2 regions of the Paenibacillus barengoltzii G22 genome follow, and region 2 is predicted to be linked to the other one. Evidence: riboswitches for the same ligand, from Rfam matches in the RefSeq annotation. Region 2 holds a riboswitch; the other holds the start of a gene.
What was found. A riboswitch is a leader RNA that binds a small molecule or an ion and turns the genes downstream of it on or off. The one in region 2 is predicted to bind thiamine pyrophosphate.
Positions count from the first base shown of each region.

Region 1 (5,951 bases), on a different contig from region 2:
ATGATGGAGGCGGGGTGATGAAGAATATGGATTTTGCAGATAAGCTGCAGAACTATCGGAGACAAAAAGGAATGTCCCAGGAAAAACTGGCGGAAGCGATCGGCGTATCACGCCAAGCGGTTTCGAAGTGGGAGTCGGGTCAGTCATACCCGGAAACGGATAAACTGATCGCATTATGCGAATTGTTTGAGGTTAGCATGGATCATTTGGTCCGGGGAGTGCCAACGGAAAAAAGGGAGCTTCCTCCGGAATCAAATGGATCGGCGATGTTCCGCTATCGATATCACTATGAATATAAAAGTGAAAGAACCTGGTTTGGCTTACCGCTTCTGCACATCAATGTGGGGCGCGGGATGTACGTCGCCAAAGGGATCATCGCGATCGGCAATATTTCCATCGGCGCTGTCTCCCTGGGGCTCATTGCGCTTGGCGGTTTAAGTCTGGGTGTGTTGGCGGCGGGGGTGATAAGTCTGGCTGCGATTGCCTTAGCCTTGATTCTAGCGTTGGGCGGCTTTGCGGCCGGTTTCATCGCAGCTGGAGGGGCCGCTGTTGGTGTGTTGGCTTTTGGCGGATTCGCCGTGGGCGTGTATTCCTTTGGCGGCCTAGCGATCGCATCGAGGATAGCCGTCGGAGGTTATGCCAGCGGGCACATTGCCATTGGGGATGCCGTCAGCGGAACGTATTCTCTGGCGATCCCAGACGGCGACTTTACCGGTGTTCCTGCTGAACAGGTGAGGGTTTTGATCAACCAGGAATATCCAAAGTTGTGGAAACCGCTGACAGAATGGATCGTTTCATTATTCCATTGATAGGATAAGTAGATGAGCCGGACATTTCCCTGGATATTAGGGAAGGTCCGGCTCGATTGATGTTTACCTTAGCCTTCAATAGGGACTAAGATATCCCAGTCTTTAAACACGGGCTGCAGCCCGTTTTGATAGAGCATTTCCCGAATCTCAGCCACGCTGCGCTCATCGGAAATTTCAAATTGCGGGGTGCCGCCCCCTTGGGAGTGGCCCCCAACGGCCGTGGATACACCAGCTGACATCTTGGTCACCCCAAGGCGAACCAGTCTGTCACGTAACCGGGCAGGCTCCCGGCTGGATAAGGTGATCCCGGCCCGCGGTAGAAAGAGACGGTAGGCGAGCATCACCTGTACCAAAGCCCGATCGGTCACCTGGGCATCCGGTTCGTAATCTCCGAGAAAAGGGCGGAAGCGCGGAATCGATAAGCTGATCTCACAACCTGGATACTTGGTTTGCAAATAATCCGCGTGCATGGCGGCAAAGAAGGCTTCCTGTCTCCAATCGTACAAGCCAAGTAATGCCCCGATATTCACGGCCCGGTAACCTGCAGCACATCCGCGTTCCGGGGCATCCAGCCGATTTCGATAATTGCGCTTGGGGCCTTTGATATGGAGTTTGGCATACGTTTCCCGGTGGTAGACCTCTTGGAATACCGTCAGGCTGTCTACGCCTGCCGCAGCTAGCTCCTGATATTCGGAGACAGACAGCGGGTTCACCTCAATGCCGATGGATGAAAAATAATTGCGCAGCACCTTCACGCAGTCTCTTAAGTATTCGACCGGGGAATCTTTGCGGGATTCACCGGTTAACAGCAGGATATGACGGATCCCGGTTGCCGCAATCGCTTCAGCTTCCCGTTCGACCTCTTGCATGTCTAATTTTTTTCGCGGAAAATCATAGATCGAACTAAAGCTGCAATACTCACAGTGGTTCACACAATAATCGGACACATACATCGGGGTAAACAATTGGATTACGTTCCCGAACTGGCTTTGGGTGATCTGCTGTGCCCGTTGGGCCATCTCCTCCAAATGTCGATCAGCCGCTGGTGACAGCAAGGCTAACAGATCCTCCGCATCAAGCTTAGGCCTGCTAAGCGCCCGCCTTACATCTGCATCGCTGTAACCTTGAAGCCGCTGTGGAAAGGGGAAGCCTTCCCAGGATTGGATTTTGTCATAGAAGCTCATCCCTTAGGCCTCCACTTCATCCAGAAATCCGGTTAGCGGGGAAGAGGCTACCGCGTTTTGCTCCACCGGTCCCAGCCCGGCCAGATGGGCTAATCTGCCGGCTATAACGGCTGCGCGGAACGCTTCAGCCATGCCCAGCGGATCGCGGGCGGTTGCAATCGCCGTATTTAAGAGGACAGCCGCTGCGCCCATTTCCATCGCTTCCGCTGCCTCTGACGGCTTGCCGATCCCGGCGTCTACGATCACCGGCAGGCCTGATTCCTCGATCAGGATCTGAATCAATTCCTTCGTCCGCAGGCCGCGGTTGCTGCCAATCGGTGAACCGAGCGGCATGACGGCAGCGGCTCCAGCATCCCTTAACCGGAGCGCGGCCGATAGATCCGGGCTCATATAAGGAAGGACTACGAAGCCTTCTGCGGCCAGTACCTCGGTTGCTTTAATGGTTTCCACGTTGTCTGGCAGCAGATAACGTTGATCCTGAATGACCTCCAGTTTAATCCAATTGCCCATATCCGCCGCTCTGGCCAGCCTTGCGATGCGGATTGCTTCTTCTGCGTTGCGGGCACCGGAAGTGTTCGGCAGCAGCGTCATATGTGGAGGAATATGATGCAGCAGATTTTCCTCCTCCCAATCGGGATTCACTCTTCTTAAAGCGACCGTGATGACTTCTGCTCCTGAACGTTCGATCACTTCGGGAATTAAGGTGTTGCGGTTATATTTGCCAGTACCGATAAAGAGACGGCTGGACAACGCCTTGCCGCCTATATGGAATAAGTCCTGCATAGGATCAACCTCCCCCAACAAAATGGACTAGCTCAATACGATCCCCATCCGATAACGGGGTCACGTCATAGTCTTCCTTTCGTACAACTGTACCGTTTAGTTCAACCAACAGCTTTCGGTCCTTCCATGGGGGCTCTGCTAATAAATCGGCCAGTGTGACACAGCTTTCGTTGATCGTCGTCTCTTTCCCATTCAGACGAACCTGCACGGGGTTCACCTCCTTTCCAGCCAAGCTGCCTGTATTGCCTTGCGATATGCTTGGGCCTCTTCCGCCGGGTCTGGTGCATGGAACAGGCTTGTCATGACGGCAACCCCTTGGGCGCCGCAGCGGATGACCTCTCCCGCATGGTCCGGACGGATGCCTCCTATGGCGATCACCGGAACCGGGCAAGCTTGAGCCGTTGCCGTGAGTGCTGCCAGTCCTCTGCCGGGAAGTCCAGGTTTGCTGAACGTATCGTATACATGACCGAACAGGCAATAATCCGCTCCATCTGCGGCGGCTTGCATCGCTTCTTCCGCCGAATGAACCGACCTGCCCAAGCGCATCCCAGTGGCTAACGGACGAGCGGCATCCACTGGAAGACTGTGGCCGGCTAAGTGGACATTCATGGCCCGAGCAGCCAAGGCGACGTCCAGCCGATCGTTCACGACAATTTGGGACAGCGGAATGCCGGCTTCCAGCATCTGTTGAATGACCTCCAGCTGACCTTTCGCCGTGAGCTGCTTATCCCGTACATGGATGTAATCCAGGTAGGGCAGGGCTCTGAGGGACACCCTGAGCAGTTCGGATATGTGAATGGGAGAGATAGAGATCAGATGCAGTTCGGGTGTGGTCAGTGTGATTTTTTGGCTCGTCATGTTCACCCCTCTGAGGTTCGATATGCAATGCAAAAAAGCCCCCTCCGCAAGGAGGGGGCTAGTTCAGCAACAGAAGGAATAAGCCTAAATAGACTTATGTTCTGGTTCATACATGCTTTACGCTCCACTTCCCTACGCAGGTCTTAACCCGTTCAGGTTCAAAGGGTCCGAATCTTGCGATTCATCTCAGCCTTGCGGCTCCCCTAGTGTCGATCGATATCCATTTGTCATGTTTACTATACACGGGGATCCAAATAATTACAACCGTTGAATTGGAATGGGTTATGCTGGCTGCTTTACCTCGTTTCCAAGAAATTTTCATGAAAATGTCACGATTTATCGCAAAAATAGCTGGTTTGTGATGTTTAATGAAATTGAAGCGAAACAAAAACATTCTCTATAATACGGTCGGAGTTTGATTGGGGGGAGTGATGAGATTGAAATGGACGATTGGTTTACGCAATCTCAAGACGGGGCTAGCCATCTGTTTGTGTGTGATCGTTGCAGCGTTATTGCGCCTGGAATATCCTTTTTACGCTGCGATCGCCACGACCATTTCCATGGAAAATTCAGTTGCCAACTCCTTTACGGCCGGGAAACATCGGACGATGGGGACGTTTGTTGGGGCGATTGTGGGTGCAGGCTTCGCCATGATTGAACCTGGGAACGCCATATATTGTGCGTTAGGGGTCATCGTCGTAATCTATGTCTGCAATCTGTTGAATTGGAATAAGTCGATATCCATCGGCTGTATCGTTTTTTTAGCCATTATGTTAAATCTTCAGCCGGGGGAAAGTCCGATTTTTTATGGGATTAACCGGATCACGGACACCCTGGTTGGGATTGCTGTTGCGGTGATCGTCAATTTGGTCGTCTTTCCTCCAAAACATGAGGCGGATTTGGAAAAGGCGCGTAAATCTGTCGCCAAGCGAATGGCTGACTTATATGGGCAGATTACTTCGTGTCGGGAAGCCGTCGATTTGAAGAGTTTTCGTGCGGAGCTGGCTTGTCTGGAGAAATATTATCAGCTCTGCAAAGAGGAATTCCATCTGACTCGAGATCTCAGTGAATCGATGGAGCACATCGGCAAAGAAATTGAATCCTATCGCCACATCTATGAGCATTTGGTGATTTTGCAGCAGCTGCTTGCCGAGCATCGACAGTTACTGGTCGAGGCTGATCTTGAACGGAGTGATTCCGTTGAGGCAAGAACCAGCAACGCAGAACAGCAGTACAGAATTGAAACCGTCTATGAGTACCACGCGGATTGGATTTACGCTGAGCTGCAGAACATGGGCTTGCCGCTTCCGATTAAGGAGCGAGGACGTTTTCAGGCGACGGCGGAGCTTAAAATGTCGTAAAAAGGGGATGTCCCAAGAGCCGTGAAGGGCTAGTGGGGCATCCTTATTTTTTATGCAAAATAGTGTCCTGACTCAAGATCAGCGATCAGCCCGGGTTGCACCGGTTTCCAGCCGAGAAGCTCCCGCGTCGCTGGGCCCACCTGCGCCGTGTTGTACAAGCTTGTGATGTCGAGAGATTGAGGATGATTAAGAAATTCCAATCTATCGGCTGTTCGCTGGCTGAATTGAAGGATGTGCTGCAGGAGCACGATGCCCATACGAGCACGAACGAACAAACCATCGAATGGATCCGAAGCAAGATGAAGGAGATTGAGGACAAAAAGAAAGAGTACGATCAAATGCTGGACACTCTACGCAAAATGCTGGAGTATCGGACCTTGCTCAAGGTCGATCCGCAAAAAGCCGAAGCATTTCTGAAGAATTGGAAGGCCGAAGCAGGATGGAACTGATAAAATCAGTGCGGAATGCTGTTAGAATCTAAAGGAGAAGAAGAGAAGGAGTCCGACGAGGATGACGAGGGTGGTCCAAACACCGCCTTTTGCTAAAGCGTTCCAATCTCCGATTTCAGCACGATTCATCGAATCCGCCAAATTGATGAAAGGCTTGCGTTGATACTCTTTAAGCTGATCTTTCTCTTGTTTCTCCCACATATTCACTGGAATCCCTCCTAATGGGTACTTCTTAACATATAGTATACTTGGAACATCGCTGGAGAGCATTTATTTTTTGAATTCTGGTTAAGGAGCCGATCTCTATGAACAAACTCCCCCCAAATCAATCCACAAATTCTTCTCTTCAAGAAGTTGAGAAGTTCCTGATTCAAACCTATTCAGCCAAGAAAATTCCCGTTTCGAACCTTGAGGAACTTAGGTGTGACCCTCAGGTAAAATTTGATCGGATTGCGGTGTGCTTTGAAATGGATCATCCGGAAGTTCTTAAGGGCCTCTTTAATGAAG
Region 1 covers NZ_KE159652.1:855,354-861,304, forward strand. Annotated here, with positions in the region: gene C812_RS03985 (helix-turn-helix domain-containing protein) at 18-809, shown strand; gene thiH (2-iminoacetate synthase ThiH) at 878-1,993, opposite strand; gene C812_RS03995 (thiazole synthase) at 1,997-2,776, opposite strand; gene thiS (sulfur carrier protein ThiS) at 2,781-2,984, opposite strand; gene C812_RS04005 (thiamine phosphate synthase) at 2,990-3,634, opposite strand; TPP riboswitch at 3,747-3,849, opposite strand; gene C812_RS04010 (FUSC family protein) at 4,066-4,995, shown strand; gene C812_RS04015 (MerR family DNA-binding protein) at 5,178-5,444, shown strand; gene C812_RS04020 (hypothetical protein) at 5,466-5,651, opposite strand; gene C812_RS04025 (hypothetical protein) at 5,750-5,951, shown strand, end outside.
Region 1: it holds a riboswitch for thiamine pyrophosphate, as region 2 does, so the genes downstream of both, C812_RS04005 (thiamine phosphate synthase) here and C812_RS15970 (ABC transporter substrate-binding protein) in region 2, are expected to answer to the same signal.

Region 2 (5,951 bases):
GCAACCTGCCCTTCGGTCTGTTCACTTACCGCATACAATCGCATACCCTTCGCATCGAAGGTCACAAAGGAAGGGTTGGTGAGGCCCGCAGTCTCGTGGATAACCCGCATCTCGCCGGTATCCCTCTGCAGCTCGCAGAGATAAATTCCGGGCTCCCCGCGATCAGCATAAGAACCCACAAAAAAGTGCCAATTCGGTCCAGCTTCCTTGCTCACCGATTTCTCTTCCTTCTCTTTCTCAAATTCATCCAGCATCTGCTTCACTTCAGACAACGGAAGCCGATCAAAAAACATCTCCACCTGTTTCTCTGCCCCGCTGTAGATCTGGTTCATCACGGCAGGGATGTTCGAGGAGATATTACAGGAAGAGTGTTCGCTGCCGGAACACCAGTTGGGATGCAGCGATCCTTGAGCGAAGATGCGGTACAAATCGCCGAGAGTAACCTGCGAAAGCTCGCACTTTAGCAAGTACCCGCCGCGGGCCCCTTCCTTCGTCGTCACCAGGTCGTGGCGGCGAAGCAGGCTGAGCACCTTACGTACACGGGCCGGATGGGTCGCGACGCTGCAGGCGATCTGTTCGCTATTGGCCATGCGATCCTCCTTGGAATCTAAATACAACAAGCAATGGACGGCGACCGTTAATTCGCTATTCATCTTCCTTCTTCCCCTTCCCTTACCAAGTTTGAAACAAGTGCAGACGAGTATGTTATAATGTTCTCGCGAATCGCTATTCGCTAGTCACTTTATTCCATTTCGCTAAATACTCAATATATACATACTATATACTTACAGAAAGGGAACCTCTATGAACCTAATGAATCCCTCTTATATGCAAGCCGCCTTTACCGTTGGTGCAATGGCCATGGCCGTCGCTGTTCTGTTTATCCGTCTGAAAGCCAGTCGTCGGCCTGTCACGGTGAAGAAAATCATCATTCCCCCGCTAGGAATGACAACCGGCCTCTTCATGTTTGTTGTGCCGGAAACGCACATTCCTCTCCTGTGGGGCGTAATCGCCTTCGCTTTCGGTTGGCTCCTGTTCTCCTATCCGTTGATTCGGACAACCAAGTTCGAGAACATCGGCGGCGAAATTTACGCGGAACGTTCCCGCAGCTTTATCTTTATCCTGATTGGACTGCTTGTCGTCCGTCTCTTGCTGCATGAGGCCGTAGAACAATACGTCTCCGTCATGCAAACCGCGGCGCTGTTCTTCCTGCTCGCTTACGGCATGATTATTCGCTGGCGGCTGTATATGCTCAAGCAATACCGGGCAATGACCGGGAATACCGCCTCCTCATGATTCACGAAACCGTTGCAGCACCTCAAACATATTAAATTTTCTATATAGATGCAATCCTTTTATGGAGATTTTATTTTTGCATCACTTTCCAATCTATCACCCGGATGAATACAACAACAGCCGTACTCGCATGAAGCGAATACGGCTGTTGTTGCTCACCGCGCTCTCCGATTCCGGCAGCAGCTTTCGCCTATGCCTTCTTGGACGACGATCTTTGATCGGAGCTTGGATTGCTCAGTTGAGGGAGCATGCGCATCCCCATGACCATCTCGGACGAGCAGAGCGGACATACGGGGCTATATTCAAAGGTGAAATTGTCCCGCATCCACCCGTTGCAGTCATCGCTAGTGCAGGTCCATACCGGCGTATTTTCCTCAGGAATTTCTTCTAACGTCTTTTTACGGTAGTTCATAAAATTCCCCTCCTCTTCAAGGTGAACGTTCCAACCAGGTGCATTGATGATTTTGTTGCAGTGTTATATGTATCATCAGAAGCGGACTTCTGAAGAATTAACCTCATTAATGATCTTTGCGAAGAAAAACTGCCCTTAATGCGAGCACGCATTAAGAGCAGTTTCTAACTAGCTTACAGTTTTACAACGTTCTCGGCTTGAGGGCCGCGGTTGCCTTGAACCACGTTGAATTGTACGCGTTGGCCTTCGTCGAGGGTTTTGAAGCCTTCGCCAGTGATCGCGCTGAAATGAACGAATACGTCATTTCCGCCTTCCACTTCGATGAAGCCAAAACCTTTCTCAGCGTTAAACCATTTTACTGTTCCGGTTTCCATGGGAGAATACCTCCTGTTTAAGATTAACATGATTCATTTTTTTAACAGAAGTCGTTCAAATAAAGGCTGACCCTTATTGAACATGCACCACTTGTATAAAAAAATTCACACATTGAAAAAAGTTCCAGTTTTAAAAAAGTGACACCCTTTTCAATGCGTGAATGATATCTTCTTTCAAAAACATGATTTGAACCTATTATAGCCTTTTGCCAGATAAAAAGCAAATCCCCTGTTTTTTCAAGCCTACCGGAAAGACTGGACAAATCTAACTAGTGAAAACTATAATGACAGATGTAATCTGCAGTCATATTGTTCAGGGGTGCTGGAATTGGCCGGCTGAGAGTGTATCCCTCCAAGATACTGACCCTTCAACCTGATCTGGATAATGCCAGCGTAGGGAGCCATACCATGGTGATGAACTTATTTTACATGTCATTTCCATTGCCTATCGCGTCCCGGATCCGGGACGTTTTTTTGTATCCGGAAGTTGGAAGTTACGCTTAAGGACGCACATCCAGGGTTATACCAAGAACAAGCTGCGGAAATTTACACCAACGAAGGAGAGTCGGAGTCGTGAAAGTTCAAGTACGTACCGCACTGGCCATATTTCTTGGTTGCTTGCTGCTGGTATTGTCCGCCTGCGGCGGAGCGAATGGGAATCGTGCCGGGACAGCGGAAGGCGGAAACCAAGGCGGACAAAATACCGAAGCCGCCGCACCCAATCCAGCCTCTAATGCAGAGCTGCAACATGTGAAAGTCGTGCTCGACTGGAGCCCTAACACGAACCATACCGGGCTTTACGTCGCCAAGGATCAAGGCTATTTCGCCGAGGAAGGACTGCATGTGGACATCCTCCTGCCTGGTTCCGGCGGCGCCGAAGCGATGGTGGCCTCAGGAGAGGTGCCGTTTGGCGTCAGCGTGCAAGAGAACGTGACGCAAAGCCGAATCCAAGGCGTCCCGCTCGTTTCGATTGCCGCGATCATTCAGCACAATACGTCCGGCTTCGCTGCCCCTGTCGAGAAGAACATCAAGTCGCCAAAGGACTTCGAGGGCAAAGCCTACGGCGGCTGGGGTTCACCGGTGGAACAAGCGGTGATCCAATCGATCATGGATCTGCAAGGCGCTGATGTCAACAAGGTGAAATTCGTTAACATCGGGGATGCTGATTATTTTACAGCGGTAAAACGGGATATTGATTTTGCCTGGATTTTCTACGCCTGGACGGGCGTTGAGGCCGAGCTGCGGGGCGAGCCGCTGGACATGTTGTATGTCAAAGATTTCTCCGAGAAGCTGGACTACTACACACCGGTACTCGTGACGAACGAGAAGACAATCCAGAATAACCCTGAGCTTGTAAAAGCTTTTATGCGGGCTGTGACGAAAGGTTATCAGTATGCGATCGACCATCCGGAAGAAGCGGCGCAAATCCTGCTAAAAGCTGTACCCGAGCTCGACAAAGACCTGGTGGTGGCCAGTCAAAAATGGCTCAGCCCGAAATACAAGGACGATGCTCCGCGCTGGGGCGAGCAAAAGAAAGAAGTGTGGCAGAACTATTCCGATTGGATGTTTGAACGCAAGCTCCTGGAGAAACCGCTTGATGTGGATGCCGCTTTTACCAACGAGTTTTTGCCAAGCGAATAACTACCTTTAATAATCTTTAATGCCAAAACTCTTATTCGAAAGGATGAACTTACCCATGCCAAACGCGTTATTAAGCATTCAAATCATTCCGAAAACGCCTAACGGTGAAGACGTCATTCCCTATGTAGACCGAGCCATTGAAATTATTCAAGCTTCCGGCGTCAAATATCAGGTGAATCCCCTGGAGACGACCATGGAGGGGGATCTCGACGAGCTGCTGACCATCGTGAAGAAAATGAATGAAGCCGTCATTGAATTCGGCAGCACGGGCATCATTTCGCAAATTAAAATTTGCTACAATCCCGAAGGCGTCAGCATGGATAAGCTGATCGAAAAATATCGGCCATGAATCTCCGCAGCCTTTGGCACAGCATATGGCCGCCCTTCGTGGCGGTCATCTTGTTTTTACTGATCTGGCAAGGCGCGACCGCCTGGTTCCACATCGAGAAATGGATTCTCCCCAGCCCGGTGGATATCGGTCGTGAAGCAGTTGCCGGTGCGGCCAGCTTGGGGGAACATACTTTAGCAACGCTGCGGCTGATGCTGATCGGTTTTGCCATCGGGACGCTTGTCGGCCTGCTGACGGCGTTTGTTCTGCATTATGTCCCGTTTCTGAAGGCATCGCTGTATCCGCTCATCATCTTAAGTCAAAACGTGCCCACCATTGCGCTAGCACCACTGCTGATGATCTGGTTCGGCTTTGGCATCCTGCCGAAGATTATCGTCATTACGCTCGTCTGCTTCTTCCCTGTCGCCGTGGCAGCCATGGACGGACTTAGCCGCACGGACCGGGCGATGCTTGATTATATGCGAATGATTGGTGCATCCAAGGCGGATATTTTCCGCAAGCTGGAGGTGCCCTATGCGATCCCCTCGATCATGTCCGGGGTGAAAATCGCCGCAACTTACAGCGTGATGGGGGCGGTCATTGCCGAATGGATTGGCGCAGACAAAGGCATTGGCTACTATATGATGCTGCAGAAGGCATCGTTCCGCACGGATAAGATCTTTGTCGCCATCGCCATCATCGTGGCCATCAGCCTGGCGATGTTCGCCTGTGTTGCATTGTTGGAAAAATGGCTTGTCCGCTATAAACCGGCGAACGACCGAAGATAGAGAAGCGAACGGAAAGGAAGGCTTGGTTTATGAGCGAAGCATCTACACCCAAAGATAACGCCACCCCCGCGTTGGAGGTTCGGCAGATTCATAAAACGTTCCGCGACCGGCGCCGGGAGGTTCCGGTGCTGCAGGACATTTCACTGCGAGTACCGGCCGGTGAATTCGTGTCGATCATCGGCCCCTCTGGCTGCGGCAAAAGCACGCTGTTCCACGTCATCGGCGGTCTGACCGCGCCGGATCATGGCGAGGTGCTCCTTCAGGGACGCCCGGTCACCGGACAGCGCGGACATATCAGTTACGTGCCGCAGCAGCCTGCGTTGTTCCCTTGGCGGACGATCGAGGAGAATGTTGTGTTGGCGCAGGAAATCGCCGGAGCCGGAAAGCAGAGCTCCCGTGCGGAAATTCAGCATTGGCTCGAAAAAGCGGGGTTACGCGGATTTGAACGAGCTTATCCTCATATGTTGTCCGGCGGTATGCAGCAGCGGGCTTCGTTCCTTCGGGGACTGCTCGCCCCTCAGGAAGTCATGTGCCTGGACGAGCCGTTTAGTGCGCTCGACGCCCTGACACGCAGTGAAATGCAGCGCTGGCTGCTGGATATTTGGGAAGAGAACAAGCGCTCCGTCCTGATGATTACGCACAGCATCGAAGAGGCGCTCATGCTCTCGGACACGATCGTTTTGTTTACGAACCGGCCGGCCCATGTGCTGCACACCATCCAGGTGCCGTTTCCCCGGCCGCGGCGTGAGGAAATGCTGGATGACCCCGATTTTATGCGATTAAAACGGGAGATTGCGGCGATGATGGCGGCGGAGCAGCGCAAAATAGCAGCAGGAGGAGTCTGAAATAGACTTCCCCCTGCTATCAACGTTCCATTGCCACCTCGGTAACCTCCACCTGATCCACATCCAGCATCAGTTCGACCCATCGCCGCAGATGCTGGGCTTCCCCAGCGACGGCAATAAGCCAAGTCACCGATTCAATGGATTCTAAATGCCCTGCCGGATCTGAGAGATTCGGCATCCGGTCAAGCACCTGCTCATAGGCGCTTAACTTCATATCAATCAGCCGGAATCGCTCCAGCTTCTGGGTACATTCGGGAAGTAAGGTTA
Region 2 covers NZ_KE159654.1:212,767-218,717, forward strand. Annotated here, with positions in the region: gene C812_RS15950 (beta-propeller fold lactonase family protein) at 1-653, opposite strand, end outside; gene C812_RS15955 (CcdC family protein) at 805-1,296, shown strand; gene C812_RS15960 (cold-shock protein) at 1,487-1,708, opposite strand; gene C812_RS15965 (cold-shock protein) at 1,882-2,082, opposite strand; TPP riboswitch at 2,388-2,500, shown strand; gene C812_RS15970 (ABC transporter substrate-binding protein) at 2,656-3,723, shown strand; gene C812_RS15975 (MTH1187 family thiamine-binding protein) at 3,779-4,072, shown strand; gene C812_RS15980 (ABC transporter permease) at 4,069-4,839, shown strand; gene C812_RS15985 (ABC transporter ATP-binding protein) at 4,869-5,684, shown strand; gene C812_RS15990 (hypothetical protein) at 5,704-5,951, opposite strand, start outside.